DNA from 3 places in the Salinivibrio sp. AR647 genome. Region 2 is predicted to be linked to each of the others. Evidence: predicted binding sites of a transcription regulator. Region 2 holds the regulator's gene; each other region holds the start of a gene.
What was found. Region 2 encodes CRP, which controls carbon source genes, mostly activating them, when cyclic AMP is high. Its sites were predicted from a motif close to TGTGANNNNNNTCACA; they were not measured.
Positions count from the first base shown of each region.

Region 1: BZG76_RS00595 (CTP synthase) is a predicted target of CRP. The motif match lies at 2,396-2,411, and genes of this name have one in related genera.
Region 3: malT (HTH-type transcriptional regulator MalT) is a predicted target of CRP. The motif match lies at 5,039-5,054, and genes of this name have one in related genera.

Region 1 covers NZ_MUFE01000001.1:125,572-138,604, forward strand. Annotated here, with positions in the region: gene eno (phosphopyruvate hydratase) at 1-602, opposite strand, end outside; gene BZG76_RS00595 (CTP synthase) at 677-2,311, opposite strand; gene mazG (nucleoside triphosphate pyrophosphohydrolase) at 2,467-3,261, opposite strand; gene relA (GTP diphosphokinase) at 3,311-5,536, opposite strand; gene rlmD (23S rRNA (uracil(1939)-C(5))-methyltransferase RlmD) at 5,605-6,936, opposite strand; gene barA (two-component sensor histidine kinase BarA) at 7,082-9,847, shown strand; gene acpS (holo-ACP synthase) at 9,844-10,224, opposite strand; gene pdxJ (pyridoxine 5'-phosphate synthase) at 10,225-10,956, opposite strand; gene recO (DNA repair protein RecO) at 10,959-11,654, opposite strand; gene era (GTPase Era) at 11,695-12,600, opposite strand; gene rnc (ribonuclease III) at 12,600-13,033, opposite strand, start outside.
Region 2 covers NZ_MUFE01000009.1:139,429-146,072, reverse strand. Annotated here, with positions in the region: gene BZG76_RS12195 (ABC transporter ATP-binding protein) at 1-859, shown strand, start outside; gene BZG76_RS12190 (TIGR02444 family protein) at 868-1,347, shown strand; gene BZG76_RS12185 (hydrolase) at 1,331-2,302, shown strand; gene BZG76_RS12180 (YheU family protein) at 2,450-2,668, shown strand; gene BZG76_RS12175 (phosphoribulokinase) at 2,725-3,594, shown strand; gene crp (cAMP-activated global transcriptional regulator CRP) at 3,844-4,476, shown strand; gene BZG76_RS12165 (DUF1338 domain-containing protein) at 4,595-5,386, opposite strand; gene astD (succinylglutamate-semialdehyde dehydrogenase) at 5,397-6,644, opposite strand, start outside.
Region 3 covers NZ_MUFE01000008.1:32,919-45,951, reverse strand. Annotated here, with positions in the region: partial or broken gene BZG76_RS15675 (methyl-accepting chemotaxis protein) at 42-216, opposite strand; partial or broken gene BZG76_RS15565 (PAS domain S-box protein) at 625-1,728, opposite strand; gene malT (HTH-type transcriptional regulator MalT) at 2,176-4,884, opposite strand; gene BZG76_RS10800 (glycogen/starch/alpha-glucan phosphorylase) at 5,393-7,843, shown strand; gene malQ (4-alpha-glucanotransferase) at 7,967-10,153, shown strand; gene glgB (1,4-alpha-glucan branching protein GlgB) at 10,095-12,164, shown strand; gene malK (maltose/maltodextrin ABC transporter ATP-binding protein MalK) at 12,351-13,033, opposite strand, start outside.

The DNA.
Region 1 (13,033 bases), on a different contig from region 2:
CCTTTGGCTTTCAGTACTTTGGCAAGGTTGTGGAATACTTCTGCACCGATACGCAGCGCTTCTTTTAGCGTCTTAGCACCGACTGGCTGGATCATGAACTCTTGGATATCAACGTTGTTATCCGCGTGCTCACCACCATTCAGGATATTCATCATTGGCAGAGGCATAGAGAACTGACCCGCAGTACCGTTTAGCTCAGCGATATGCTCGAACAAAGGCATGCCTTTTGCCGCTGCCGCCGCTTTGGCGTTCGCCAAAGAAACCGCGAGGATAGCGTTAGCACCGAACTGAGATTTGTTCTCGGTACCGTCGAGATCGATCATCACTTGGTCGATATCCGCTTGCGCTTTAGCGTCTTTACCCAGCAATGCTTCTGCGATTGGGCCATTCACAGCTTCAATCGCTTTCAGTACGCCTTTACCCATGAAACGTGACTTATCACCGTCACGCAGTTCTAGTGCTTCGCGAGAACCCGTAGATGCACCAGAAGGAGCTGCTGCCATACCAACGAAACCACCTTCTAGGTGAACTTCCGCTTCAACGGTAGGGTTACCGCGTGAATCAATAATTTCACGACCTAGAACTTTAACGATCTTAGACATTGTGATTCCTCTCGTCTGTCATTGTTTTTAAAAATAAAGAGCGGCCGCCTTCTGGGCTACCGCTCGAATGTCGTTTATAGCTCACCGCGCTGTTTTTTGCCTGCCGCAGCAACAAATCCAGCAAACAGTGGATGGCCATCACGCGGCGTTGAAGTGAATTCCGGGTGGAACTGGCACGCCACGAACCAAGGATGTGCTGGGTTTTCAATGATCTCTACCAGCTTTTTATCGGCAGACAGACCAGAAACTGACAATCCTGCTTTTTCTAGCTTAGGACGTAGCAGATTATTCACTTCATAACGGTGGCGATGGCGCTCATGGATTTGGGTATTGCCGTAGAGCTGATGCGCTTTCGAACCTTCAGCTAAGTGGCAAAGCTGCGCGCCTAGGCGCATGGTGCCACCAAGATCTGACGTCTCGCTACGCTCTTCCACTTTGCCTTCTTCATCGACCCACTCAGTGATCAGGCCAACGACAGGATAAGGGCTTTCTTGGCTAAACTCAGTCGAGTTAGCGCCTTCCATGCCGGCGACATTACGTGCGTATTCAATCAACGCCACCTGCATACCAAGACAAATACCCAGATACGGCACATTGTTTTCACGTGCATATTGTGCCGCAAGGATCTTACCTTCAATGCCGCGGTCACCAAATCCACCAGGGACGAGAATCGCGTCCAAGTCCTTCAGCATTTCACTGCCGCGGGTTTCAAGATCTTGTGAATCCACGTACTTGATGTTGACGGTCAGGCGATTTTTCAACCCACCATGTTTTAACGCTTCATTGACGGACTTGTACGCATCCGGCAATTCAATGTACTTACCGACCATACCAATGGTGACTTCACCCATTGGGTTGGCTTCTTCGTAGCTCACTTGCTCCCATTCAGACAAGTCAGCTTCTACGGCTTCAATGCCAAAGCGCTTGCACACCAAATCGTCCAACCCTTGCGAACGGATCAACGATGGGATCTTGTAAATAGAGTCGACGTCTTTCATGGTGATGACCGCTTTTTCCGCCACATTACAGAACAGCGCAATCTTAGCGCGTTCATTGGCAGGAATTGGACGCTCACTACGGCATACCAGCACATCCGGCTGAATACCAATCGACAGAAGCTCTTTTACTGAGTGCTGGGTCGGCTTGGTTTTTACTTCGCCTGCCGCAGCCAAGTAAGGCACTAATGTCAGATGCATGAACATGGCATGTTCGCGGCCCACGTCTACCGTCAACTGACGAATCGCTTCCAAAAATGGTAATGATTCAATATCACCGACCGTTCCGCCGATCTCGACGATCACAATATCGTGACCTTCACCGCCTGCGACGATGCGATCTTTGATCGAGTTGGTAATATGTGGGATCACCTGAATCGTCGCCCCCAGGTAGTCTCCACGGCGCTCTTTGCGCAGTACATCCGCATAAACACGGCCAGAGGTAAAGTTATTACGCTTGGTCATTTTAGTGCGAATGAAGCGCTCATAGTGACCGAGATCAAGGTCAGTCTCTGCGCCGTCTTCCGTGACGAATACTTCTCCGTGCTGGGTAGGGCTCATTGTCCCTGGATCCACGTTAATATAAGGGTCGAGTTTCATGATGGTGACGTTAAGGCCACGCGCTTCAAGAATGGCTGCTAATGAGGCTGCAGCAATACCCTTACCGAGGGAGGATACAACACCGCCCGTAACAAAAATGTAGTTCGTCGTCATGCTAAACCTGAGAGTTGGATTTAGAGGAAATAAATGAAGTTCTGGACGGGATATTATGATACCAGACCCCACTGACTCCCACAATGTGAAAGCTACCACACACCCTGGTGTTTTTAATTGTCACAAATCAATTATGCCAATTACAGGATATTGCCTTACTCGTCTTTTTTAACCGCTTGCCACGCCGATTCTAGTTCATCCAGCTGACATTGTTGAATATTTTTTCCACTATCACGTAATTGATTTTCAACGCTACGAAAGCGACGTTCAAATTTCTGATTGGCTGCGCGCAACGCCTGCTCAGCATCCGTGCCTAGGTGGCGCGCGACATTGACGACAGCAAACAAAAGATCGCCAACTTCGTCTTCCACACGGCTTGCGTCAACCGGTGTCTGTGCCAATTCATGTTCGACCTCTTCCAGCTCTTCTCGCACCTTCTCGATAACCGGCGCCACGGTTGGCCAATCAAACCCTGCCCTTGCACATCGTTTTTGTAGCTTGTGGGCGCGAGTTAACGCGGGCAACCCCTGAGTCACGCCATCTAATAGACTGCAGGATTGGGTTGAGGGCATTTTCTCTGCGCGCTCTTGCGCCTTAATACCTTCCCAATCAGGCGAGCTTAATGGCTTCCCGTTAGCATCTTTAGGACCAAATACGTGAGGGTGACGACGTGTGAGCTTATCGCACACCGCACTGACGACATCGTCAAAATCAAATCGATGTTGTTCGCGCCCTAATTGACTGTAGAACACAATTTGAAAAAGAAGGTCGCCCAACTCATCTTTTAGGTCCGACCAGTTTTCACGCTCAATGGCGTCAGCCACTTCGTACGCCTCTTCTAAGGTATGAGGCACAATAGAGGCAAAGGTTTGTGCCTTGTCCCAGTCACAACCATGATTAGGGTCGCGTAAGGTCGCCATGATCGTCAGTAAGTTGTCAATTGACGCCATAAGAAGGTTCCTTCATGAAAAAACGCCCTGTCGAAACAGGGCGAATGTATTAGCGGAGACGTTTCGCTTCGACCACATCTTTCACTTGTTCAAGCCGGTTTACAACGCGGCTTAAGGTATCTAAATCAGAGATTTCGAGATCAAAGTCCATGATCGACATTTGCTTTTTATAATCAACCCGGCTTTGCATCCCGGCTACCCGTGCTTTCTCATTGCTTAGCACGTTATTGATATCTTTGACCAGCCCGGTTCGTTCATTTGCCGAAAGGCGAATGCGTACATGGTATTGACCAATATGGCCTTTCCCCCACACCGTGGCGATAATCCGCTCCGGTGCATGATGACTAAGCTCATTGAGCTGCTCGCAATCTGCACGGTGGACCGAAATACCACGCCCTTGGGTAACAAATCCTTTAATGTCATCCCCCGGCAACGGCTGGCAACAGCGCGCGAGATGCGTCATCAGATTATCAACACCTTCGACAACCACGGCATCGCGGTGGGCTTTGCCGGTGCTCGGTTTTTGTTCGCTTTGCTGCAGTTTTTCTAACAACTGCTGCTCTTCTTCTTCCAAGCTCGGTTTATTAATCAGGCCATTAATATGGTTCACTACCTGATTAATGCGCAAATCACCACTGCCCACGCCGGCATAAAGCTCGTCCAGCGTGTTAACGTTAAAGCGTTTTAGCGCCAAATTGGCATCTTTACTGATGCCGCCAATTTTTTGTAGCTCGGTATCCAAGATTTCTTTACCGGCAGCAATGTTCTTGTCTTTGTCTTGCTTGCGGAACCAAGCATTTATTTTGGCGCGCGCACGACTTGAGTTAACAAATCCATGGCTGGGATTGAGCCAATCTCGCGACGGGTTAGGCTCTTTTTGCGTGATGATTTCAACCTGGTCGCCCATTTGTAGGTGATAGGTGAACGGAACAATTCGCCCTTCTACTTTGGCACCAATGCAACGATGACCCACTTCTGAATGGATGTGGTAGGCAAAATCAAGTGGCGTTGCCCCTATAGGTAAGTCGACGACATCGCCGCGCGGGGTGAACGCATACACCCGATCGTCGAACACTTGGCTACGCAACTCATCAAGCATTTCGCCCGAATCAGACATTTCTTCTTGCCATGCCAATAGCTTACGCAGCCAGGTGATTTTTTCATCGTAGCCACTGCGGCCACTGCGGCCACTGGCTGAGCCTTCTTTATATTTCCAATGGGCCGCTACACCTAGCTCTGCATCATCGTGCATTTGTTTGGTGCGAATTTGAATCTCAACGGGCTTGCCTTCCGGCCCCAACACCACAGTGTGAATTGACTGATAACCGTTCGGCTTGGGGTTGGCAACATAATCATCGAATTCTTTGGGCAGATGACGGAACTGGGTATGGACGGCACCTAATGCGGCGTAACAATCCTGAAGTTGATCCGCAATGATGCGCACAGCGCGCACATCAAACAACTCATCAAACTCCAGGTTTTTCTTCTGCATTTTGCGCCAGATACTATAAATATGCTTCGGGCGTCCATATACCTGTGCATTAATATGCGACGCTTCCATTTCCTGCTGGAGCCCTTCGACAAAGGCACTGATATAGTTTTCACGGTCAATGCGTCGCTCGGCCAGCTGCTTGGCGATTTGTTTATAGGTTTGCGCATGTTGGTAACGGAACGCGTAATCTTCAAGCTCCCACTTTAGCTGACCAATTCCCAATCGGTTAGCCAAAGGCGCATAAATGTTAGCGCTCTCTTTCGCTGCTTGCTGACGCACAGACTCTGGCGCATCTTTCACTTCACGTAAATGGCAAATACGCTCGGCGAGTTTAATCACCACGCAACGAAAGTCTTCCACCATAGAGAGCAACATACGGCGCACATTATCAACTTGCGAGGACGTGGCCTCATCGTCGGCTTGGGTATTTAAATACCGAATCGCAGCGGTCTGCTGCACACCGCGAATCAGGTTGACTATCGACATCGAATAGTCGTCCGCCAGTGTCTCCAGGGTGACCAGTTCGGCGTCGACCATCGGAAATAATAGCGCGGCCAGCAAGGTGTCGGCATCCATGCTTAATGTCACGAGGATTTCGATCATCTCTCGGCCTCGCCACAAAGGCTGGCTGAGTGCTGATTCATCGTCACTCAATGCTCGACAATATTGGTAGCCGTCTAACAAGGCTTGTGTCGTCGATGCGTCTTGCCCGAGTCGCTTAACCCAGGTGTTAAGCTCAAATGTTTCATCTTCGTGTAGGTGGGCTTCTCGTACCGCAACCATAACTGTTCCTATCCTTAACTCTCTTACTGACAAGAGAGGCATGTCGATAACGACAAGCCACTAAACGCTTATGCCCGCTTGTTCGTCACCGGCTTAAACAAGGCCATCGATTCCATGTGTCCTGTTTGTGGAAACATATCCAGCATCCCTAATTTGACAAGTGCATAACCATTATCAAGCAGCACGCGGGCATCGCGCGCCAGGGTGGCAGGATTACAGGACACATAAACAATATGTGAAGCCCTTGATTGTGCCACAAAGTCTATAACACCCGCAGCCCCTGCGCGTGCCGGATCGAGTAAGATTTTGGTAAAATCGAGATGGGTCCACTCTCCTTCTAACGCGTCGCTATTTAAATCAGCTTGATAAAAACAGGTGTTATCACAACCATTTATCTTCGCATTATCTGCCGCCTGATTCACCATGGCTTGCACGCCTTCCACCCCGACAACGTGCCCAACCAGTTTGGCAGCGGGGACACTAAAGTTACCCAATCCACAAAAGAGATCCAAGACACGATCTTCTTTCTCTAGTGCTAACCAATCCAGTGCCTGTGACACCATGTTCTGATTGACCGTCGGGTTGACCTGAATAAAGTCATTCGGTTGAAACGCAAGGCGACATCCCGCCACTTGGTAATCTGGCGCGGCGCCGATAAGACGTTCAGGTGCGCCATCGCCTTGATGAAGATAAAAGGTGCAGCCTTGAGTTTCTGCCCAGTGGCACAATGCTTGACGGTCATCACTGTGCAATACCTTGGTGGTACGCAACGACACTACCGTGGTGTTGTCAGCCTCAATCAGATCAAGATGACCCAAAATACGTCGACCACGCAGGCCATCCAAACACGGACGCAAGTGCGCAAGCAAAGTATTCAATGACTCACTCAGAACCGGACAATGGCTAACATTGATAATCGCACTGCGTTGGCGAGCACGAAACCCCATTGCCAATGCCCCCTTTTTATCAACCTGAAGACTGATGCGTGCACGACGCCGATACTGCCATGGCCTATCTGTAATAGGTGCCGAGAGTGTTGCCTCTTCCCCAGCAAATTTTTGCATCAGCTCATTCAACGTTTGCTGTTTATGCGTAACCTGCCCTTCATGGCTTAGATGCTGCAAGCTGCAACCACCGCACTGCTGATAAACCGGGCACCCTGGCTCAACACGTTGTGTGGCGTGGCTATCGAGTTTAATTAATTGGCCGCGCGCATATTGCCGCTTTTGTTCGGTCAGCTGTACCAAGGCTTGCTCTTCCGGCAAGGTACCTGGGACAAACACCGGTTTTTTATCCAAAAAGCCAACGCCATCGCCATGATGGTCTAAGCGTTTAATGGTTATCAGCTGATGCTTTTGCTCAACCTTTTTATTTTTTTCGGGCTTAAAAAAGCGCGCCATGTCGTATTCCAGTGTTTAAAGCTTGTTGCCAAGCCAGTCAAGAGATCCTGCCAGTGGGAGTTGTGATAGTTCGCTGACTATTTTGTGATTGAATCATGTACACTGGCGCTAATTGTCGTGATTATTTTCCCATAGTTTATCTAGCATGACCAAATATGGCCTCCGCACCCGTGTTTCTGTACTCACTATTGCACCGACACTCATTGTTGGGCTATTACTCAGTGCATTTTTCACCAGCACCCGCTATCAAGACCTTGAACAGCAACTCACGGTAACCGGTTCTGCGATTATAGAACCGCTCGCCATTGCCAGCGAAGTGGGATTGAAAAATGACAGTCGTGAAAACGTGCGCCGGCTCATCGGCTTTGCTCACCGCCAGCATTCTCAGTTTGTGCGAAGTATTGCCGTGTTCGATCGTCGTAACGAGCTGTTTGTAACCTCGAACTACCACCGCAATTTAGCCATGCTCTCCGTCGATAGTGGCCAACCTATTCCCACACAATTACAGGTTAGCCAACAGCAAGATACCTTGATTTTGCGTGCACCGATTTTAGAAATTGGACGCTTTACCCCCGGGCTCAATGTCGAGCGCCCTTTGGGGTATATTGCGATGGAGTTGGACCTTAGCTCAGTACGGTTGAAACAGTACCAGGAAATGATCACAGCGCTGGTTATGGTCGCGCTGGGCGGGATTCTCTCCTGCTTTTTCGCTTACCGTTTGATTGCCGATGTGACTCATCCAATCGGCAACATGGTGACCTTGGTCGATAGAATTCGACGAGGCCATCTTGACGTGCGGATTGAAGGTGAGCTGCTCGGCGAGCTGGATACCTTAAAAAATGGCATCAATGCAATGGCAATCTCATTGTCCGAATACCATTTGGAAATGCAACAAAGTATTGATCAGGCGACCAGTGATCTACGCGAAACCTTAGAGCAGCTCGAGATCCAAAACGTTGAGTTAGACATTGCCAAGAAAAACGCGCAAGAAGCGGCACGGGTTAAATCCGAGTTTCTCGCCAATATGTCCCATGAGCTGCGTACACCGCTCAACGGGGTGATTGGCTTTACGCGACAAATGCTAAAAACCGAGCTCAGTAGTAGTCAACGAGATTACCTTCTCACCATTGAAAAATCCGCCAATAACCTGCTGACGATCATCAATGACATCTTAGATTTCTCTAAGCTGGAAGCGGGTAAGTTGCTGTTAGAAAACATTCCGTTCGACGTGCAAGAGATGCTCGACGAAGTGATGCGCCTACTCGCGCCTATGGCGCATGAGAAAGGGCTAGAGCTAACCCTGCGCACCGATGCTCGGATTCCTGCGGGAGCGGTTGGCGATCCGCTTCGTATCCAACAAGTTTTAATCAATTTGATTGGCAACGCGGCGAAATTTACCGAGCGAGGTAATATTGATGTCAGTGTCGATCTTAAACAGCTACACGATGAAACCGTCGAACTGCAGTTGATGGTCAAAGACACCGGCATTGGGATCTCTGAACGTCAACAAGCGCAGCTTTTCCAAGCGTTTAGACAGGCAGACGCCAGTATCTCGCGCCGTTATGGCGGTACTGGGCTCGGGCTTGTGATCACGCAAAAATTAGTCCAACAAATGGGCGGCGATATTGGCTTTACCAGTCGCCTTCACCAAGGTTCATCATTCTGGTTTACGCTGCAGCTGACACAAACTGATTTACCGGTATCGCAGCCACTCGACATCGAGCCTTTGGTCGGGCGCGATATTCTGATTGTGGAGCCCAATGCGCGTACCAGAGAGATTTTGCGCAAACGACTGAGCCAGGTGGGCCTAAACGTTGATACCGCGTCCGGCACCCATGTGCTCACTGACCGTCAGTATCATTTTGCTCTCCTTTGTTTTGATGCTGGGAGCATGCCTGCGCTCAGTGAGATGCAAGATGCAGTCAGTCTCTGTGAGCAGCAAGCGCAGTCAGTGGTGGTTTGCTTACCCACCACCGAACTCGAAGCATCCGAGCATCTTTTGAAAGCCGGTGTACGAGCGTGTGTCGCCAAGCCGATCCCCCAGCGTAAACTATTGGAAACACTGCTTGGTTCACCCGAGCCGGCGCCTTTGCCGCTACCTCAACCTAACACCACGCGAAAGGCGCCCTACACCGTGATGACTGTCGATGATAATCCTGCGAACTTGAAACTGATCACAGCCTTGTTGGCTGAGCGGGTAGAGAAAGTCGTGACCGCAGATGATGGCGTCAAAGCCCTGTCACTGGCACACCAATACGCCTTTGATATCATTTTGATGGATATTCAAATGCCAGAAATGGACGGTGTCACCGCTAGCCAAGAAATTCGTAAAGCGGGACTCAACCAGCAAACGCCGATTGTAGCAGTAACCGCTCATGCGATGCCTGGTGAGCGTGAGCGCCTTATTGATGCCGGGATGGACGATTACCTCACCAAGCCCATTGAAGAGGCCATGCTAGAAAGCACCCTGAGTCGTTGGCTGCATTTTGATGACACGGTAGCACCTCATCAAGCCGCACCGTTACCCACTTATTCGGCTAACCAGGATCACAGTGCGCGTCATCTGGATTGGCAGCGGGCGCTCAACCAAGCAGCAGGCAAGGCCGATCTCGCCAAAGAAATGCTAGAAATGTTACTCGCCTCTTTTACGTCAGTGAAGAAGGTGGTCGCTAGTGCGTTGGCGGGAGAGTCAGAGACCGATAGCTTATGGCAAGCCATCCACAAGCTCCACGGTAGCTGTGCTTATAGCGGTGTGCCTCAACTGAAAAGCCTGTGTCACGAGTTAGAAACGCAATTAAAAGCCGGGGCAGATATCGCAGCTGTCGAACCTGAGCTATTAGAGCTCCAAGATGAGATTGCACATATTGAGCAACTGGCACCGCAATATCTCGATAACGCGCAGGGCTGTTAACCCATTTCTAAGATAACATACGCGATCGCGTAGGCCTTTTCATCCGATAAGGTCAGCCAACAGTGCGCAACGCCACGCTCGCGTGCCAATTGGGCAGCACGGCCAGAAAGGCTTAGGGCTGGCTGGCCGGAAGTCTGATTGGTAATGGTAAAATCATGAAACGTGACACCATCGGCAATCCCGGTTCCTAGCGCTTTTGCCGCGGCTTCTTTCGCAGCAAAGCGCTTGGCCAAGTAACGAGCAGGCGCATGATGTGTTGCCATATGCTCCCGCTCACTATCGGTTAGGATCCGATCGGCAAAGCGCGATTGGCGTGCAAACGCTTTTTCAATACGCGCAATCTCAACAATGTCTGTACCAATTCCAACAATGGCCATTTAGCGACGCGCCGCTTCCATAATCGCTTTCATATCCGCCACCGCTTTTTGCAAACCATCAAACATTGCACGACCTATGATTGCATGACCAATATTCAGTTCATGCATTTCTGGCATCGCCGCGATGGGCGTGACGTTATGATACGTCAGGCCATGGCCCGCATTCACTTTGACCCCCAAATCGACAGCAGAGCTTGCCGCTGCGGAGATCTTTTTAAGCTCCGATTGGCGATCGTTGTCATTGGTTGCATCTGCGTAGTGGCCCGTATGCAGCTCAATAAAGGGCGCACCACATTGATGAGCCGCTTCAATTTGATTGCGATCAGCATCAATAAAAAGGGAAACCTTAATCCCAGCTTCGCTCAGACGCTGGGTTGCCGCTTTCACTTTATCCAGCTGGCCTGCGACATCCAAGCCTCCCTCGGTGGTGAGCTCTTCACGTTTTTCCGGGACCAAACAAACAAATTCAGGTTGAATCTCGAGCGCAATCTCAACCATTTCATCGGTCACCGCCATTTCCAGGTTCATACGCGTTTGTAGCGTTTCTTTGAGTAAACGGACATCGCGATCAGTGATATGGCGACGATCTTCACGCAGATGCACGGTGATCCCTGCCGCTCCAGCACGCTCAGCTAACTCCGCCGCATGAACCGGATCCGGATACGCGGTACCACGTGCATTACGTATCGTCGCAACGTGATCAATGTTCACACCGAGGTAAATTTTATCCATGATTATTTCCTTCTAAACAATTCTCTGCTTTTTAGCGGCTTAGGGCCAAGATAAGGTTTGAGCGCCATACGTGTAAAACGCTTGGCGGCGCGCAGCTGTGCCACCGTTTCAAAATGTCGTGTCGCCAACGCTCGTAGATCCGCGCCAGTAAATTGCCGATGTTGGCTTTTCATTATCGACGCGACAAAGCCTTGCTGCTCACGATATAGATACGTCATAGTATCGTTGATCGGGTCGCCGCTACCAGCACAATGAAGAAAATCAACGCCATAGCCCAGTGCTTCTAACAGCGCAAGCTCAAAGCAGCGTAATGCAGGCTCTGGGTTATGATAGCGGGCAAGCTGGGTTAGGGCGGTGACATAATCGAAAAATAACGCTGGGTAAGGCGTATGAGGTTCAAGCACACGCATAACTAACTCATTGAGGTAAAAGCCGGAATACAGAGCATTGCCTGATAAAGGCAGCGCGAGGCCTGTGGCCTCAGCACTGCGCAATGTACGTAATTCACCGCGCCCCCCCCACTTGAGCAGCAAGGGAGTAAAAGGCTGCAGTGCGCCTCTTATGGCCGAACGGGGACGACGTGCTCCCTTGGCGAGAAGCGTGATACGCCCCTCGAACTCAGAGAACACATCTAAGAGCAGACTCGATTCACTATAGGGGCGCGAATGCAGCACAAAACCACGTTGAAAGCCGTCCACTCACCCTCTCCTGAGTGCATGGACCCGATGATCGGGCCAATTAAAGATCGTCGATATAGCCTAAACTGCGCAACGCGCGTTCGTCATCAGCCCAGCCGGATTTCACTTTCACCCAAAGCTCAAGATAGACCTTACGTTCGAAGAGATCTTCCATGTCTAAGCGTGCCTCACGGCCAATGCGTTTGATCTTTTCGCCGCCTTTACCAATGACCATTTTCTTCTGGCCGGTACGCTCAACTAAAATCAAACCATTAATATGAAAGCCATCGGTTTCAGGGTTGTAGTCAAAACGTTCAATTTCAACCGTCACTGAATAAGGCAGCTCTTCACCGGTAAAACGCATCAGCTTTTCACGGATAATTTCTGAGGCCATAAAACGCTGAGAGCGGTCGGTAACATATTCTTCAGGAAAGTAGAATTCAGACGCCGGCAACGCATCACGAACACGCTGCTCGACCACATCAATATTGGTCCCGTTTTTCGCTGAAACCGGGATCACGTCGACAAACGGCATCTTCTCTGACAACGCTTGTAGATGCGGAAACAGCTCCGTCTTCTCTTTAACGTTATCCACTTTGTTGACCAACAAAACCGTCGGCAACTCTGAACGCGCTAGCTTATTAAGCACCATTTCATCGTCATTGGTCCAATGTGTGCCATCCACGAGAAACAATACCAATTCAACGTCGGTTAACGAGCTGTTTGCAGCCCGATTCATAAGACGGTTAATGGCGCGCTTTTCTTCAATGTGTAGCCCAGGCGTATCGACATACACCGCCTGGTAGTTATCCCGGGTATCCACGCCCATGATTCGGTGACGCGTGGTTTGGGGTTTACGCGAGGTAATCGACAACTTTTGCCCTACCAAGCGGTTCAGCAATGTTGATTTTCCTACGTTCGGGCGGCCAACAATGGCAATAAAGCCGCAGCGCTGTGTGTCAGTCATTATGTTAACTTCTGTAATGCGAGTTCTGCAGCCGCTTGCTCTGCCTTGCGACGACTACTGCCTTTTCCAATCACAGAACGCTCCAGTCCTGATATCTGGCACTCTACCGTAAACTCTTGGTTGTGTGCTTCACCCTTCACTTTCATCACCGTATAAGACGGTAACGGTTTACGTTTTCCCTGCAAGAGCTCTTGCAAACGGGTTTTCGGATCTTTTTGGCTGACACCCGGTTCAATGGTTTCGAGTCGCTGCTGATACCATTGCAAGATAATATCTCGTACCCGATTGATATCACTGTCTAAAAAGATGGCGCCAATCAATGCTTCTACAGCGTCAGCCAAAATCGAATCGCGGCGAAAACCGCCACTTTTAAGTTCTCCTGGGCCAAGGCGCATGACTTCGCCCAGAGAAAACTCCCGCCCAATTTCGGCTA
Region 2 (6,644 bases):
ATTGTCGGGCGATTTGCCGGCGATGGCTGGCGAGCTAAGCTACTCTCAAGGGGTGAAAATAGGTTATTTTGCCCAGCATCAACTCGATACCTTACGTATCGATGAAACGCCGCTCCAGCATCTAAATCGCTTAGCACCAACTACTGCCGAGCAAACCCTGCGAGATTTTCTCGGACGGTTTGGCTTTCAAGGTGACAAAGCGTTGGAAAACATTGGCCCTTTCTCTGGCGGCGAAAAAGCACGTTTAGTCCTTGCATTGTTAGTCTGGCAAAAACCGAACTTGTTACTGTTGGATGAACCGACTAACCATTTGGATCTCGACATGCGCCAAGCGTTAACGCTCGCATTGCAATCCTATGATGGCGCGATGGTGATCGTCAGCCACGATCGCTTTTTATTGCGTGCGACAGCCGATGACTTGTATTTGGTGGACAAGGGCGCAGTGCTACCTTTTGATGGCGACTTAGACGACTATCACCGCTGGCTGACCGAACAACAACGCGCTGATCGTGCGGAAAACAAAAAGCAAGCCGCAGACGAAAAACTTGCCCCACAGCAAACGCAGTTAGATCGAAAAGCACAAAAGCGTCGTGAAGCCGAATGCCGAAAACAAACGGCGCCACTACGAAAAAAAATTGACCGTTTAGACACAAAGATCGAACAACTTTCTGCCATTATCGCAGAAGCAGAAAACCAATTAGCGGATCCCGCTATTTACCAGAGTGACAACAAAGCCCGTTTAACGGAGCAATTGCAACGCCAAGCCGATGCAAAGTCGACGCTCGAAGAGGTGGAACAAGAATGGATGGAGCAACAAGAAGCGCTAGAAGCCCTGGAGGCGACATTCAACCAACACTAACGCCTGGGATGGCAAACGCCGCCGATCTTTGGCAGTTTTGTTTGCACCACTATGCTAAGCAAGAGGTCAAACAAGCCTGCCTTAAATTACAAGACGAGCACCAAGGCAATGTGAACCTTGCTTTGTTGCTCGCTTGGATTGAAAGCCATGGTTACGGGCTTAGCCCCGAGAGCCTCACCCAGCTTAAGCACGCCTTGAGCCGGTCTGAACATTTGCTGATCGCTTATCGCCATCTAAGACGCGATCTCAAGCCACGCGTGGGCACCGGCCAATATAAAAAAATGCTCAACTTTGAACTCAGTTTAGAAAAGTTCCAGCAACAAGACTTGATTGAAGTGCTTAATCGTCAATCCTGGCTCACACAAGCCGCGTCTCCCTTGGCCTATTATTGCCGCCAGCTATCCCCCTCTGCCCGAAATCTCTATACACCACTACGGGTAGACCGGCCTACAAAAGAGGATGGAGCAGACGATGATGACACCCTTTAATCCCATTCCAACTGCCCGTAATGCGCATCTGCAAACCTTACTGCCACGCCTGCTGCGCCGGCAACCGCTTTTTGCGCCTATTTGGCAAGCGTTTGATCTACCTGACGGTGACTTTGTCGATCTTGCATGGACGCATCATCCCGAAGTAGGACAGCCTATTATTGTCTTGTTTCATGGCCTAGCAGGAAGCTTTGATAGCCCTTATGCCAATGGATTATTGGCCGCTTTCAAACAGCAAGGCTGGTGCGGTGTGGTGATGCATTTTCGCGGTTGCAGTGGCCGTCTTAATCGCGCGCCGCGGACTTATCATTCCGGCGAAACGGAGGACGCTCGGGCATTTTTGACCTATTTACGCCAGACCTACCCGAACAATGAGATTGCCGCTGTGGGAGTCTCTTTGGGAGGAAACATGTTGGTGCGCTACCTGGCCGACTATCAGCATGATCCGATTGTCAGTTGTAGTTGTGCTATTTCTCCCCCGCTCGATTTAGCGGCGTGCTCGACCCGTATTCAACAAGGGTTTTCCCGTGTTTATCAAGCGTATTTGCTACGGTCGATGCGACAAACCTTATCGGAAAAACTTACCCGACACCAAAAAGTGGGTCGGTGGCATGCTGGGGAGCGGCCAAAGATTAAAACTCTGTTCGAGTTTGATCAAACGGTCACCGCACCGCTGCATGGCTTTGACGATGCTCAACACTACTATCAAAGCTGTAGTGGTTTATCTGTCCTTGACGCTATTACGGTCCCACTTGCGATTATCCATGCGAAAGACGATCCCTTTATGACCGACGCAGTAATCCCAACCTCGCCTCTGCCCGCGAATATTGACTATCAACTGAGCGAGCATGGTGGGCATGTTGGTTTTGTTACCGGCAGTTGGCGCCAGCCACAGTTCTGGCTGGAGCAGTCGGTGCCTCACTGGTTAGCCTCACGCCTTTGCTCGTCCCGTTAAAAAGGGACGCCACGCAAAGCAAAAAAGACCGACGCACATTGATCTACTGCATTGTGTTGAATGATTGGGTAAAATGCGAGCTGATTCACAATATCAGCATCAAGCACCCTAACGTCTCAGCCATAAATCAACAAAAGGTGATGTAGTATGATGGTTCCTTGGCAATCGGTCCCTGAGGAAACACTGACTCGTTTAATCGAGCACTTTGTGTTACGGGAAGGAACCGATTATGGTGAGCAGGAAGTCAGCTTTGCACAAAAAGTGGCGGATGTTCGCCAACAACTGCAATCCGGCGACGCCGTGATTGTGTATTCTGAGTTGCACGAGACAGTGGATATTCGTCGTAAGGAAGCACTCAGATCTTAGCATCGCTGTACGCAATAAACAGCGATACACATTCAGACTGAATGACAGGGCGCGTCATGTCGGCTAAACATCCAATCATCGCGGTCACCGGCTCTTCAGGAGCAGGGACCACCACCACGTCCGAAGCATTCCGTAAGATGTTCCAGATGATGAACATCAAAGCGGCGTGGCTAGAAGGGGACAGTTTCCATCGCTTTACGCGACCGGAAATGGACGTCGAGATCCGTAAAGCACGTGAGCAAGGACGGCACATTAGTTACTTTGGCCCCACCGCCAATGATTTTCCGCGATTAGAGCAGTTTTTCCGTGAGTACGGTGAACTCGGCACAGGCAAATATCGCCGCTACTTGCATACCTTTGATGAAGCGGTGCCCTACAATCAAATGCCAGGGACCTTCACACCATGGCAGGATTTACCCGACAATACCAACGTACTATTTTACGAAGGCTTGCACGGCGGTGTGGTTGATGGTGAGGTCAATGTCTCCCAACATGTCGACCTATTGATTGGTATGGTCCCGATCGTCAACCTTGAGTGGATTCAGAAATTTGTCCGCGATACCCGCGATAGGGGCCACTCACGCGAAGCGGTCACCGACTCAATTGTGCGGTCGATGGACGATTATTTGCATTATATTACGCCGCAATTCTCACGCACTCACATTAACTTTCAACGGGTGCCGACGGTCGATACCTCCAACCCACTGAACGCCAAAGGCATTCCTTCGTTGGATGAGAGCTTTGTGGTGATCCGCTTTCGAGGGATGAAAAACGTCGACTTTCCTTATCTGCTGCAAATGATCACGGGGTCTTTTATGTCACGGCATAATACACTCGTCGTGCCAGGCGGTAAGATGGGCTTTGCGATGGAACTTATCATCCGTCCATTGATTCAGCAGCTAATCGAAAAAGGCAAGATTGGCTAGGGCGTAGCGCATCTATCGTGTATTACTTCTCAAGCCGTGATCTTAGCCACGTTTTTGCCAGGTTTTTAGGCGGTTGGCCTAGATCAAAATCAAGAAATTGCTAACAAAAAAAGATACACTCTTGTTAACATACAGTGAGCTTGTAGCCCGCGCCCAGACTTCGTATTCTGTGCATAGATCTGGTGGGTTACCCCTCAGACAAAGATAGGACGTTGTTGCCGGGCAACACATGCAGAGGAAATAAGTTATATGGTTCCAGGAAAACCTCAAACAGACCCTACACTCGAGTGGTTCCTTTCACATTGTCACATCCACAAGTATCCGTCTAAAAGCACGCTGATTCATGCAGGCGAAAAAGCGGAGACCTTGTATTACATCGTGAAAGGGTCTGTCGCCGTTCTAATCAAAGATGAAGAAGGCAAGGAAATGATCCTGTCTTATCTTAACCAAGGTGATTTTATCGGTGAGCTAGGCCTTTTCGAAGATGATCAGGAGCGTACCGCTTGGGTTCGGGCTAAGTCTCCTTGTGAAGTGGCAGAAATCTCATTCAAAAAGTTCCGCCAACTGATCCAGGTTAACCCTGATATATTAATGCGTTTGTCCTCACAAATGGCGCGCCGTTTGCAAGTGACCAGCCAAAAAGTGGGGGATCTTGCCTTCCTGGACGTCACGGGCCGTATTGCGCAAACCTTGTTGAATTTAGCGAAGCAACCCGATGCCATGACGCACCCTGATGGCATGCAAATTAAGATCACACGTCAAGAAATTGGCCAAATCGTTGGGTGTTCGCGTGAAACCGTGGGGCGTATTCTTAAAATGCTGGAAGAGCAAAATCTTATTTCAGCCCATGGTAAAACCATCGTGGTATACGGTACCCGCTAATCACAGCGCTCTCTGTATTCCCAACCGACGCCCTGGCGTCGGTTTTTCTTTTTAAAACAAAAAAAAGGAAGAGCGAACTCTTCCTTAACTGTGTATGCCTCGTTATATCAGCTATTTATTAGTGCGTGCTCTCAAAAATTTTATCCGCTGAAGCGGCAACAAATCCCTGGTACAACTCACCGTTGGGCAACACATAACGCTTAGCAAACTCATAAAACCCACCTGGAATGGTTTGCGTGCCATCAGAGAAAACAACAGCGACACGGTCAGCCATGGTGGAGGATTGCTCCAGATAAACGGATGCGTCCCCTTTTACTTCACCACCCGCTTCGTTAATTGCAAAGCCATTGTCTCGCAGCTTTTGATTAACCGATTGGCAATGATCATGAGCCTTTAACTGATTGACACTCACCGTGAAATGATTCGCACCATAACCGTGCGCGGCTACCCAGGACGCGTATTCACTCTCCTCAGCAAGCGCTTGATAGGTGGCGCTATCGATGTCCCAAAGCCGCCCCTGATGAAGAAAATCGCTCCCTGTTAGTGACGACGCATCGACTTGTGCCACCAGCTTGTGAACAATGGCTTGCAGCGCAGGCGAGCATTGCTCGACCATCAATTCACTGATAAACACTTTCGGCATCAAAGGATCGGGGTGCTCGAAATGGCAGGCATTGAGCTTTTTCGCTTCAAAGGTATAGTCCCCTTTTTGCTGATAGCCTAGCGCCAGGAAGGGGCGCGCCAAGACCTCAAGCCCAACCTTGGGCAAACCAAATGTCCGCAAGGCAATATGATCATTGATTAAAGGCTGCCCTTCTTCGAGCAAGGCATGTACCTGATGTGCCGATGGGCAAAGACGGTTAATATAGTCTTGCCATAATTTATCGAATAACGCTTGGCCACTGTCCATGTTGGTCTCCTTAATCTTGTTGAGTCGGAATACCGGGGGCGAACGTCTCAGGCAGTACCACCTGCTCCCCTTCCATTGATGCCATGGGATAAGCGCAATAATCGGCGGCATAGTAAGCGCTTGGACGTAAATTACCCGACGCACCTGGCCCGCCAAATGGCGCATCACCGCTTGCCCCTGTCAACTGACGATTACGATTCACAATCCCTGCGCGAATATGATCGAGGAAGTATTGCCATTCGCCCTCGTCTTCACTGATAAGGCCTGCCGACAAACCATAGCGGGTATCATTCGCCTTCGTGATCGCATCAGCCATATCCTGATAGCGCTGCACTTGTAGTAGCGGACCGAAATACTCTTCGTCGGGTAACGCTTGAATGCCACTCACATCTAAAATCCCTGGAGAAATCACCGCATCGTGTAAATGCTCGCACTCTATGACGGGGGTTGCTCCCAGATCGATCAATTTTTGTTGTGTGGCCAAAATCCCCTCGGCGGCAGCCATTGAAATTTGGGCGCCCATGAAAGGTGCGGGATCATCAAACTGTCCGCCCACTCGCACGGTTTTGGTCCATTGTGCTAGGCGAGTCAAGATCTTGTCACCCACTTCTCCCTCAGGCAGTAGCAGGCGGCGTGCACACGTACACCGCTGACCGGCACTGAGGTAGGCCGATTGAATAATGGTGTATACGGTGGCGTCTAAATCACCGAACTGATCACTCACCACCAAGGGGTTATTGCCCCCCATTTCCAGCGCCAGCATTTTATCGGGCTGGCCAGCAAACTGACGATGAAGAATATGCCCCGTATTGGCGCTACCGGTAAACAATAAACCGTCAATACCGCGCGCTTGGGCCAGCGCCTCACCGGTATTGCGCCCACCTTGTACCAGGCTGATCAGTCCTTGCGGTAATCCCGCTTCGAGCCAATAGCCCAAGGTCTTCTCTGCGACTTTTGGCGTCAGCTCAGAGGGTTTAAATACTACGCTGTTGCCCGCCAATAAAGCTGGAACAATGTGGCCATTAGGTAGATGCCCAGGGAAATTGTAAGGCCCGAATACCGCCATAACGCCAAGTGGACGATGGCGTAATACCGCTTGGGTGCCATTGACGTCTTTTTCACGTGAGCCTGTTCTTTCGTGGTACGCGCGCAAGGAGATCGCCACTTTGCCTACCATGGCCCCGACTTCGGTTTTGGTTTCCCACAAGGGTTTGCCCGTTTCTTCGGCAATGACCCGAGCCAGTTCATCGGTATTGGC
Region 3 (13,033 bases), on a different contig from region 2:
TAGTGCCCTCACGCGTTCATTCGTTTGATCGACAAGGCGACGAATTTCGGCTGCAGACTCTCCAGAGCGTTGTGCCAATTGTCGTACTTCATCGGCGACCACGGCAAAACCTCGGCCCGACTCACCGGCCCGAGCTGCTTCAATAGCCGCGTTGAGCGCAAGTAAGTTTGTCTGTTCGGCGATGCCGTTTATTACACCAATAATTTGTTGTATTTCGCTGCTAGATGCTTCGACTTTTGTCATTTCCTTCTCCGTTACATCAACAGCTTGGGCTCTATTGGTCACATCAATACCGTAGGAGACGAGGTAAACAGGGTTCCCTTCGGAGTCAAAAATGGGGGCGACGACAGTATCGAAACGGCGTTCGCTTCCGTCTGCAGCTGTAAACGGTAGTACTTCTTTTATTTGTTTACCCGAGAGCACATCGCTAAATGTCGATTCTCCGAGCTTATTCTTGAGGTTGTTGCTTAGAATTTCTGAGTTCGACGATGTTTCTGCGCGTAAGTGGTCAAGCATGTACGAATTAAACGAATCAGGTGTACCGTCAAGATTCCACTGCATAATGCCGTTGCTGACACTGATCGCATCAAATCGACGTTCTGCCTCAAGTGATCGTTGTTTCGCTTCGGTGATATCAGCTTGAATAGAAATAAAGCTAGATAACTGTCCGTTATCATCAAAAATTGGATTGATAGAGACAGATATCCAATAGGCATCACCGTGTTTGTTATAATTAAGGAGCTCGTCGTAAAAGGATTCGCGATTTTTTAGTTTTTGTGAGATTTTCGCGACTGTTTCGGTGTTAGTTCCTGGCCCTTGAAGCATAGTACCTGGTTTTTTACCGCGCATTTCCGACATTGTATAACCTGTGAGTTTTTCAAACCCTTGGTTAACATAACGGGTATAGCCGTCAGCATCGGTAATAATGACTGAGTTATCTGTCTCATCTGCTACCATCGATAGCATTTTGAATTCTTCCCGACGCTCAACTTCCTCTGTGACGTCTTTGACAAACGCGGTGTACTGAATCTCGTCATCAAGTTCTATTTTAGATATTGAGAAACTTCCCCAACGGTTTTCACCATTTTTACGTACGAAAGGGACTTCGCGGGTGGAGCCCACAATTTTGTTGATACCGGTTCTTCGGTTTCGATTGACTAATTCATCATGCTCATGACGGTGTTGTTAAGGTACCAACATTTTTACGTTATGGCCTAGCATTTCGTCCCGAGAGTATCCCCACATTTGCTCAGCAGATTTATTAGCAAAGGTGATGCAGTTACGGCCATCGATAGTCACGACTGCATCTAGAGCTTGCTCGAGGGTTTGATTAACAATCTCTTGAGCTTGTTTTTGTGCAGAGATATCGTGAACAAATGCGGTGTAAGTAGATTTTCCAGCATGTTTAATATGATTTAACGAGATGTTCACCCATACACGAGTTCTATCTTTTCTTTCTAGCTGTACATCGCGAGATGTTCCGACGATGCGATTTTCTTGGGTCGTACGGTGATGATTAATGAACCCGTCATGACTGCCCCGAATTTCTTCTGGAACCAGCATTTTGACGTTGTGACCTAATACTTCATTGCGTTGATAACCCCACAGCGATTCAGCAGCATCGTTGAAATAGATAACGTTATTTTTTTCGTCGATGGTCACGATAGCGTGTATCGACTGATCCAGTGTTTTTTTGTAACGTCCATCAACGACTAAGTCCTTAAACATTGGCTTGTCCTTTATTGATCATTAACACTCGTGTACTTGTGAGTGGCTGGTGGTGTCAATTTCGTGATGTGTATTGCAACTCGTAAGAAATACCGTACCACATCCGGTACTCTGATGTTGAGTAGACCGATCAACTTTAGGGTTAATATCAACACAAAAAATGGTGGGTATTTAAGGCCAAAGTGAGCGCATGAGTGTTCGATTTTCAACCATTGCCGGAATGCCTGCAGCTGAGAGCTAGAAAGGATCATTCATCAGGTTGACCTTTAATGTGTTGTAGGGGGGTCAAGCTTACTGAGAAGTGAATTGCACCAACTGTGATCGCGTTATAACTCAGTACATCGATGAGAAAATTTTTTGATAATTCAACAAAGTATCACAAAATGTAGGCTGAGACTTAATAATAACTACGCCCCCAGAAACCTCTGAGGGCGTAGTGGTGCGAGGTTAATTGCCCATCAATTGCAAGAGGTTTTCGGCGGTGACGACCGCTTCTTTGCGATTGGCAATGTTGAGTTTTTGATAAAGGTTACGGATGTGGGTTTTAATGGTTGTCCCGGCGACATCTAGTTCATGAGCAATTTGCTCGTTACTGAATCCTGAATAAATCAAGCCAAGTACCTGCCACTCCCGCTGGGTCAATGAGCTGGTTCGTACTAACTCAGGAACGTTTGGATGCTTCACCAGTTTTTCGACAAAGGCTTCATCAAAGTGGGTTGAGCGAGAGCGTTGATGGCTGGCGATTTCTTTCAGTAACTGTTGTGCACGATGACGTTCTAACGCGCCAAGCGCTTGTTGTTCGATCAACGCATGCAACAGCGATGAGATAGCGTCACCCTCAATTAAAAAGTTACCCATCATACCCGTCTGATTAGTGAGTATAAGCGCTTCTTGAAGCTGCGTTTTCGCATACTCCGTTTCATGCTCTTTACTGGCGAGCACCGCTTCCACGATAAGATTTCGGTTCTTGTCTGTCACGAGATTGGCTTGGTTCGCCTCGCGACGGAGAAAATCAATCGCTTGGCGAGCCTGATCATACTGACCTAGATGGAGGTGCGCCCGGGCGATATTACGCCATTGCAGCTGGCTAAAGTGATTACAGGCCGATGCGGGGCGAACGGCGCGATGCAGCCACTCCTCCATATGAGGAAGTTCGTGTTTGGCTTGCCAATAGAGTAACAACGATAAAGACGCGTTAGCGGTCCAATCGACATGATAAACCGACTCACGTAATAGATGCTCAATATGCTCAATGTGCTTGGCAGCTTTGTCGAGTTCACCGCGGCTGACGGCAACACGTGCGAGCATGGAGTAACTATGCAGATGCTTGCTCGGGGGCTGATTCTCTAGCACTTGGAGCCCCTTGTAGGCACAGGCTTCGGCTTCGTCTAAACGGTTCCAACACCAAAGAATTTGTGCGCGAAGACGTAAAGCAAATTCATGTAAAGGAACTTGGTGTAATTGCTGATCTTCAATGAGTTGATCGGCACTGTCGAGCAGCTCAAATGCCGCTTGCACATAGCCTTGTGCCAGAAGAATTTCACTTTGTTGTAAAATTGCCCAAAGTGCCTGGTGATACACTTGGTGCTGGCGAGCGAGTTTTTCCGTTTGTTGCATCATCGATAAGGCACGATCGAGCTCGCCGAGCACATGGTTCACCTCGCCAACGACAGATGTCGCGACAATACGGCCACGGTAATTGGCGCTATCTAGTTGCTCAAGTGCTTTTTCAGCCAGGCGCATGGCCCGCTCTGGGTCGTTGGCATTAATTGCCACCTGTGCAAGTAGCGCATTGGCATTGCCTTGATAATCAATGTCGAGCGGTATTTCGCGAGCTTGATAGGCTTTTTCTGCACTTGCTAATAGCTCACCCACTTCATGATAGCGATGCTGGCTTTGTGCAAGCCAAGCTCGAAGTAGGCTTAAACTCGGATACTGGTACAAGTACTCGTTATTTAGCTTGCTGATAGCCGCTTCGAGGGTCGATAGCTCCCCACGGTTAAACATCCGCCAACCATATTGATTCAGAATATCTGCCAACAGGGCATCATCCTCGCCATAACGTGAGTGGCGCAATGCTTGATGTGGCGATTCAAGCTTGAGCCAAGCTAAGGCCGCTTGCCGATGCAGTGTTTGTTGCTGCTGTGGGATCCGAGCCTGGCGCTCATGGGCAAGAAATTCAGCAAATAGATGGTGAAAACGGAACCAATTGTTGTCGCCTTCGAGTGGATAAATAAATAAACCGTAGCGGTTCAGAGACTCCAGCATCCCCAACGCGTCGCCGCGCTCCGTTAAGGCATAGACTAATTCATCGTTGAACATTTCTAATACCGACACTTTCATCAAAAACTGACGGGTTTCAGTATCAAGTAAATCAAACACTTCTTCCGCTAAATAGTCCCAAAGGTGGGCATGGTTAAAGCTGGCACACGAGGCCGCGCTTTGCATGAGCGTACGCTTTTGGTGCTGTGCTTGAATCGCAATCAGTTGCAATGCTGACGGCCAACCTTCAACGTAGGTACACAAGGCATTGGCGGTTGACTCATCGACCCCATCGGCCACGCGTTGATTAAAAAAGCGGGTGGTCTCTTCGTTATCAAAGGCGAGTAATTCGTTCCCGATTTCGATCATTAAGTCACGAACACGCAAGTTCGCGGTGCCCAATGGCGGGTTGGCTCGTGAAGTGACGACCAAAGTGAGGTTATCCGGCATGTGCTTGATGAAAAAACGCATGGCTTCATGGATTTCTTCGTTATCAATAAGCTGATAATCATCCAATACCAGATAGCTGGTGGCATGAAAATTCGCTAACTCGGCAAACACATCGGATAAAAGTGCACGAAGCGATGAGAATTGGCGCTTCTCAGCAAGCTTAATGGTGTTTGCGCAGCCTTCTTGCGTGGCTTGATGCAGGGCTTGTAACAAGTAGTTAATAAAGCGGAAGCTATCATTGTCACTGTCATCAATACTAAACCAGCCAACATGGGACTGATCAGCCAGCCATTGTGCGGCCATGGTTGTTTTGCCATAGCCGGCGGGGGAGCGGAACATCACTAATTTATAGTGAGGCGCTTGTTGTAGCATATCGAGCACCCGAGGGCGCAATATGGCGTTATAAAGCCGACCTGGTCGAGTAAGTTTTGATGGGATCCACATAACACACTGTCCTTAACCTCAAATACGGTGCCGGCCCCTCAGCGCGACACTGCTTTATCCTCCTTGGAGTCTATGCGACTCCTAGATAGCAAACTATGATCTCTCTCCACTCTTGTGTTGATTGCTCTAGAATGGTGCATCTACGCCCTATATTTGTGATTTATATCACAATAGTTTTTTGTTTTCGCTATCCTTTAAAATAGCTTTGTACATTTATGTGTCCTGGAAAATATAGAATTTGCGCTGGCGCACAAAAATAACAAAAGTGATTTCTTACTTTTCATGCTGCTTTTCGAATGCTTTTTGTCCCATAACGTGATGTTGATCACTGGCTTGTATGTGGATGCTAGGATTGATGAGAGGCGGCTCACTGTTGGTGTGTGACACAGCTCTCTACGCCCTGCTATCTCCTCCTTTCCGTCACTGTGAGTGGGAGGATGTTTGTTACTCTCGAGTTGGGCAGGATGAATAGCCATCAAGGTTTCATTCCATTATTGAGAGTTATGACATGACCCCAAAACAGCAACATGCCTTTGATAAAAGTGCGTTTAAAATCAGCATGGTCCAACACTTGACCCAGCTAGGTCACGCACCTGAAACCGCTCAACAACGCGATTGGTACCTTGCCTTAGGGCGTGCATTAGCTGAGCACACAACAGGCGACTTGGTGGCGACTGAAAACGATCAAGCGATCAAACAGGCAAAAAGCGTTAACTATTTATCTCTTGAATTTCTCATTGGCCGTTTGACGGGCAACAACCTGATTAGCATGGGTTTATACGATGTGATTGCTGAGGCCGTTGGTGAACTCGGTCTGGGTCTTACCGACTTATTAGAGCAAGAGCGTGACCCGTCACTCGGCAACGGTGGGCTTGGGCGTCTCGCCGCTTGCTTTATGGATTCACTCGCGGCACAGCAATATCCAGCAGTTGGCTATGGCTTACACTACGAATATGGCCTTTTCCGCCAATCTTTCGATCAAGGGGCGCAGCAAGAAGCGCCTGATGCATGGCGTGAGCCAGAAGGCTACCCTTGGGAAGTCGTCCGTCCGGACCTGACTCAAACCATTGGTTTTTATGGCCATGTTGAGGTTGTTGAGGAAGCGGGGCATACCTATCGTCAATGGGTGCCTAGCTTGAAAATCCAGGCAATGCCTTGGGACTTACCCATTGTCGGTTACCAAAGTAACACCGTTTATCCATTGCGTTTGTGGGAAGGTCGAGCACTGACACCGTTCGCGCTTGATGCTTTTAATGCGGGCGAGTACACCCATGCGCAGCAAGCTGATATTGATGCGGGTAACCTGACTAAAGTCCTTTACCCCAACGATAATCATGATGCGGGCAAGACGCTGCGTTTAATGCAGCAGTACTTCCATAGCGCCGCCTCAGTGGGTGACATTCTTCGCCGTCACTTGGAAGCCGGACATGCGTTGGCGGCGTTGCCGGAGTATGAAACCATTCAGCTTAACGATACTCACCCAACGATCGCCATTCCTGAACTGATGCGTGTGTTGCTAGATGATTATCGCTTAGGTTGGGATGAAGCGTGGGCCATTGCTAGCCGTACCTTCGCTTACACGAACCACACGTTATTACCTGAAGCGCTTGAAACGTGGAGTGAATCGCTCATGGCAGAGCTTCTTCCTCGCCATATGGAGATCATTTTCGAGATCAATCATCGTTTCTTACAAGACGTGGAGCAAAAGTGGCCTGGTGATGTGCGCAAACAGCAAGTGTTATCCGTGATCGATGATCAAGGTGAGCGCATGGTGCGCATGGCGAATCTGTGTGTGATTGGCTCTTATGCTGTCAACGGTGTCGCGGCCTTGCACTCACAGTTGGTTAAACGTGATTTATTCCCTGAGTTTGATGCGCTTTATCCAGGTCGCATTCAAAATGTGACAAACGGCATTACACCGCGTCGTTGGTTGAAATTCTGTAATCCTGATTTATCAAACTTGATCAGTGAAAAAATTGGCGAGCAGTGGCCAGCACAGCTTGAGCAACTCGAGCAGGTTGCACAATATGCTGACGACGCTGATTTTCAGAAAACCTTCATGGCGGTCAAGAAGCGCAATAAACAGCGCCTTGCTGACTGGGTAAAATCCAACCTCGATATCACGCTTAACACCGATGCGATTTTCGATGTTCAGATCAAGCGTCTACACGAATATAAGCGTCAGCACTTAAATCTATTGCATGTAATTTCGCTCTATCAGCGCTTGCTGAACGAGCCAAACTTTGACATGGCGCCACGAGTGGTCTTTTTTGCCGCTAAAGCAGCCCCAGGTTATGAACTGGCAAAATCGATCATTTTCGCTATCAACAAGGTGGCCGAAACGATCAATAACGATCCACGCGTTGGCGATAAGCTTAAAGTGGTGTTTATTCCAGACTACCGCGTAAGCATGGCAGAAATTATCATTCCAGCCGCCGATGTGTCAGAGCAAATCTCAATGGCCGGTAAAGAAGCGTCGGGCACGGGTAATATGAAAATGGCCCTTAACGGTGCCTTGACCATTGGGACCATGGATGGCGCTAACGTCGAGATCCGTGAAGAAGTGGGTGACGATAATATCTATATCTTTGGCTTAGATGTTGATGGTGTCACCGAATTACGCCAAAAAGGCTATCAACCCGAAACAGCGTACCAAAATCAACCGCTTCTAAAAGCCGCTTTAGATAGCCTATTGGATGAAACCTTCACGCCAGGGCAGCCTGGTTTGCTGCGCCCTGTCTTTGACAGCGTGATGACAAGTGGTGACCCGTACTTATGTTTGGCTGACTTTGCTGATTATGTCCGCGCACACAATGACATTGATCGTGATTATCGAGACATGTCGCAGTGGGCACGCAAAGCCATTCTTAACACCGCGCTGGTTGGTAAGTTTAGCTCTGACCGTTCCATCCGTGATTATGTTAATAATATTTGGCAGCTAAAAGCGATCAAACGCTAATTGCTAATTGCAATATAACGGGTTAACAACCTGATAGGTGGCAAGGGATTCGCCTTGCCACCTGATAATAATGACAACAATATTGCCCAATAAAAGAAGGGGGCAGACCCCTCGGAGAAAGCGATGAAAGAATCTGCATTAAAGACAGTCGCACACATGGCGAACCTTGCCGACCGTTATATCAGTGCTTGGGGCACAGAAGCGGCGGTGCCAGACAGTACCTTACATGATTTATTAACGTCACTTGGCTATGACACACGTCATGATGATGCGTTGTTGGCATCAGCGGAGAGAAAACATAAAACGGATGTGCTTGCCCCCGTACAGGTGGTGCAAGACAACGAACCGGTTGAAATTGCGCTTTACCTTGGCACCAGTGCCAGAGACAGTGATTTTAGTTGGCGTTTGGAAACCGAACAGGGCGAGTGCTTTGAAGGTTATCTTCAGTCACAAATTATTCGCGATGAACGCAGTGAGGGTGGCCCGCTCGTTTTTAGCTTACCGTGCGCTCTACCTTGGGGCTACCACCGTCTTTTTGTAAACCGAAAGCGCCGCAAATCTCCCTATCAGATGACGTTAATTATGGCGCCTTCTCAGTGCTATAAACAACCTGAACTGAACGCGCACAAAAAAATGTGGGGGCCGAGTATTCAGCTCTACACCTTACGCACTCCACATAATTGGGGCATCGGTGATTTTGGCGATCTCAAACAGTTGGTCAGTGAATTGGCGTCACGCGGGGCAGATTTTGTTGGTCTGAACCCGATTCATGCGCTTTTCCCTGCCAATCCTGAAGCTGCGAGTCCTTATAGCCCGTCATCGCGTCGCTGGCTTAATCTTTTGTATATCGATGTCAGTGCGGTGCGAGAGTTTTCATTGAGCGCCAAAGCACAGCAACTGGTCGGCAGTGCCGCGTTTCAACGTCGATTACAGGCCGTACGTGATACCCATTGGGTCGATTATAGTGAAGTTGCCGCATTGAAGATGGCGGTATTGCCGTTACTGTTTGAGGAGTTTAAACAGCGGGAGTTGCTGCAACAGACGCATCGTGGCCGCGCTTTCTTAGATTTTATTGAGCAAGGTGGTGACAGCTTAAAACAGCAAGCGACCTTTGATGCATTGCATCAACACTTGCGCGCAGACGACGAGAATATGTGGGGCTGGCCGGTGTTCCCAGAAAAGTACCGTCGTTATGAGAATGCGGCGACGCAAGCTTTTATTGAACAGCACCATGATGACATCCAGCTGTATATGTATTTACAGTGGATTGCTCAAATCCAAATCGAAGAGGCACAAGCGATCGCCGAAGAACAAGGCATGGCGCTCGGTTTATATCGCGACTTGGCGGTGGGTGTTTCAGATGCGGGAAGTGAAACATGGTCAGATAACTCGCCACTCGTGCTTGACGCCAGTGTTGGCGCGCCACCCGATATGTTGGGGCCGCGAGGACAAAATTGGGGCTTACCACCGTTTGATCCACAAGCGCTGCAAGCTTCGGGTTATCATGCGTATATTGAACTGTTGCGTGCCAATATGCGTCACTGTGGTGCATTAAGGATTGACCATGTGCTAGGTCTGTTGCGTTTATGGTGGATCCCGAAAGGCAAGAACGCCAGCGAAGGCGCGTATTTATATTACCCAGTAAAAGACATGCTTGCTATTTTGGCACTTGAATCACACCGTCATCAATGCAGTGTGATTGGTGAAGATTTAGGCACGGTGCCTGACGAAATTGGTGCGTTGCTGAGCGATGCGGGTGTGCATTCTTATAAAGTGTTCTTCTTTGAAACGTCAGAGGAAGATGGTGGATTTATTTCACCGGCCCATTATACCGAGCAAGCGATGGCAACACTTTCCACTCATGATATGCCAACCATTCGGGGATTTTGGCATTGTGATGACTTAAAAATGGGTCAAGAGCTGGGCTTGTATCCGGACGAAGCACAGCTTCAGCAGTTGTTTGATGATCGCTTAAAAGCGAAACAAGGGATCTTAGACAGTGTTCGTTGGCATGGCATGTTGCCGGAAGGTGTAGGGGCAGATGCGCGTTATGTGCCGATGGATGGCTATTTGTGTCGCGCACTACAATTGCATGTCGCAGCCGGCCAATCTGCGCTGTTGAGTGTGCAGCTTGAAGATTGGTTAGAAATGGACAAGCCAGTTAATATCCCTGGTACGGTTGATGAGTATCCTAACTGGCGACGTAAACTCTCTGTGAACCTAGATACGTTGTTTAGCCGCGAAGAGTTAAATCAACTGGCGAAGGATCTTTCGCGGGTACGCTTACACGCGAGTCATCTATCCGTTTGATCGCCTGATCACCACGCGACCACGCTCTATCCTTAGTGCTAGCCAACACACATGGGATGGAGCGTTTTTCTATAAGGAGCCTTCTGTGTCACATTCCTCTTCCTCGATGACACCATACTATACGCACCCCGATCACTACGACATCGATCTCGCGGCCTTGCACAATCCTCGCTATGCGCATCAGCTCATGGGTGCGCATCCTATGACCTTGCCGGTTAAGGGTGAGCCTATTGAAGGCGTGCGTTTTATTGTCTTTGCCCCTCATGCGCAATCGGTCAGCGTGATTGGCGATTGGAACCAATGGCACGCTGATACCGCCTTGATGACGCCCATTGAAGATGGCTTTTGGGTCGGGTTTATTGCCAACCTTGGCACACACCAACGCTATAAATACGCCTTAACCGGTCCTGATGGACAGGGTTTACCCCATAAAGCCGATCCTTACGGGGCGTACGCTGAGCCTTATCCCTCGTTTGCGTCACTGACTTATGATCAGTCTGTTTATCAATGGAACGATCATCAGTGGCAGCAACGACCCATAACCGCAAAGCATCAACAAGCCTTGTCGTTTTATGAGTTACATCTTGGCTCGTGGCAACATGATGAAAATGGCCAAATGCTGGGCTATCGCGACCTTGCTGCGCGCTTAGTGCCGTATCTGGTTGATATGGGCTATACCCATGTGGAGCTAATGCCGGTCAGTGAGCACCCTTTTTATGGGTCGTGGGGATATCAACCCATAGGGCTTTTTGCACCGACCAGCCGCTACGGATCGCCGGATGATTTTAAGTATTTTGTCGACCAATGCCATCAGGCAGGGATTGGCGTGATCCTTGATTGGGTGCCGGGGCATTTTCCCACCGATGATCATGGGCTTGCGTACTTTGATGGCACGCCTTTATATCACGATCCTGATCCGCGTCGTGGTTGGCATAATGATTGGCACTGCCATCTCTACGATATGGGTAAAGATCATGTGCGCCGCTTTCTGGTGAATAATGCGCTGTATTGGCTCGATCAATTTCACATTGATGGTCTACGCGTGGATGCCGTCGCGTCGATGCTCTATCTCGATTATTCGCGTGAGCATGACCAATGGCTCCCCAACGCTGACGGTGGCAACGAGAATTACGACGCGATCGCGACACTAAAATGGATGAACGAGTCGGTTTATCACTATTTTCCCAATGCGATGACGATTGCCGAAGAGTCCACCACATTTCCTGGCGTGTCTGCGCCCACGTATATGGGAGGGCTTGGGTTCGGATTCAAATGGAATATGGGCTGGATGCATGACAGCTTAAGTTATATCCGTGAAGAACCTGTGCATCGACGCTATCATCACGATACGCTGACCTTCCCATTGGTTTATGCGTTTAGTGAGAACTATGTGTTACCGCTATCGCATGACGAAGTGGTCTATGGTAAAGGCTCTCTGATGGGCAAAATGCCTGGCGATGAGTGGCAACAAACGGCTAATTTACGCGCCTATTTGAGCTATATGTATGGTCAACCCGGAAAAAAACTGAATTTTATGGGGGCGGAAATTGGTCAAACAGCAGAGTGGGATCACGATAGTCAACTTGAGTGGCACTGGTTGCAGTATGAACGCCACCAAGGTGTTCAAGCTCTGGTGAAAGCCCTCAATGCTCTTTATGTGTCGACGCCAGCATTGTATCGACTCGATTGTGATCCGACAGGGTTTGAATGGCGAGTCAAAGATGCGGCAGATATCAGTATCATGGCCCATGAGCGCTTGGGCGACGATGGCTCGCGAGTGCTGGTGGTGAGTAATTTCACGCCTGTACCACGTGATGGCCTTCAGCTAGGTGTACCGATGAGTGGCGACTACCAACTGGTATTAAACTCCGATGATGAGGCATTTTGGGGCAGTGGCTATCCGGTTTACCAAGTAGTGAGTACGGATAAAATATCAGCACATGAGCAACCCCAATCACTGACGCTCAATTTGCCACCGTTAGCCACGGTTTTTTATCGCTGGCAAGGGTGAGCAACTTCAAACCACGCTAGACGACCCAACGAGGAACGCACCAAGTTAATTCTTGGTGCGTTTTTATTTGTCGCCTCGCGCAGACCGCAACGCTATGTTTACTGTACCGCTTACCGCCTTGTTCTAGGTTGAAACCATCAAAAAAGGCCGCGTATGCGGCCTAATCATTATCTTTAAGGCGCCATTTTATGCCGCATCTTCTTCGTCAATGAAGGTCACGCCGTTTTCACGGTGTAGACGCTTGCACGCGCGGCCGTCGCTGTGGAATAAGTGACAGCGGTGAGCGGGAATACCAATCGCATACTTCTCGCCGGGCTCAATCTCAACGGTATCGAGTTGGCGATAGATCACATCCGCATCGGCACTTTCTAGGTTGAGATAAATTTGCGTCTCGTTACCCAACTTCTCAACGATGGTCGCTTCCCCTTCGATTTTGGCATCACCGTCTTTGGCGGCGATTAAATGCTCTGGGCGAATCCCTAGCGACATACGATCACCGCGGGTGACGGTTTTGCCATCGACCGGTATCCAGAAACTAGCCCCCTCACTTAGCTGCACTTTGACCCGAGTCGGCTCAACATCTGCGATGAATACGCTCATGAAATTCATTTTTGGTGAGCCAATAAACGAGGCCACAAAGCGATTTTGTGGGTAGTGGTATAGCTCAAGCGGTTTGCCCACTTGCGCGACACGGCCCTCATCTAGCACCACAATTTTATCGGCCATGGTCATCGCTTCGATCTGATCGTGTGTGACATAAATCATGGTACAGCCAAGCTGACGTTGTAACTTGGTGATTTGTGCACGCATCTGCACCCGTAACCCCGCATCGAGATTCGATAAGGGTTCATCAAGTAGAAAAACCTGTG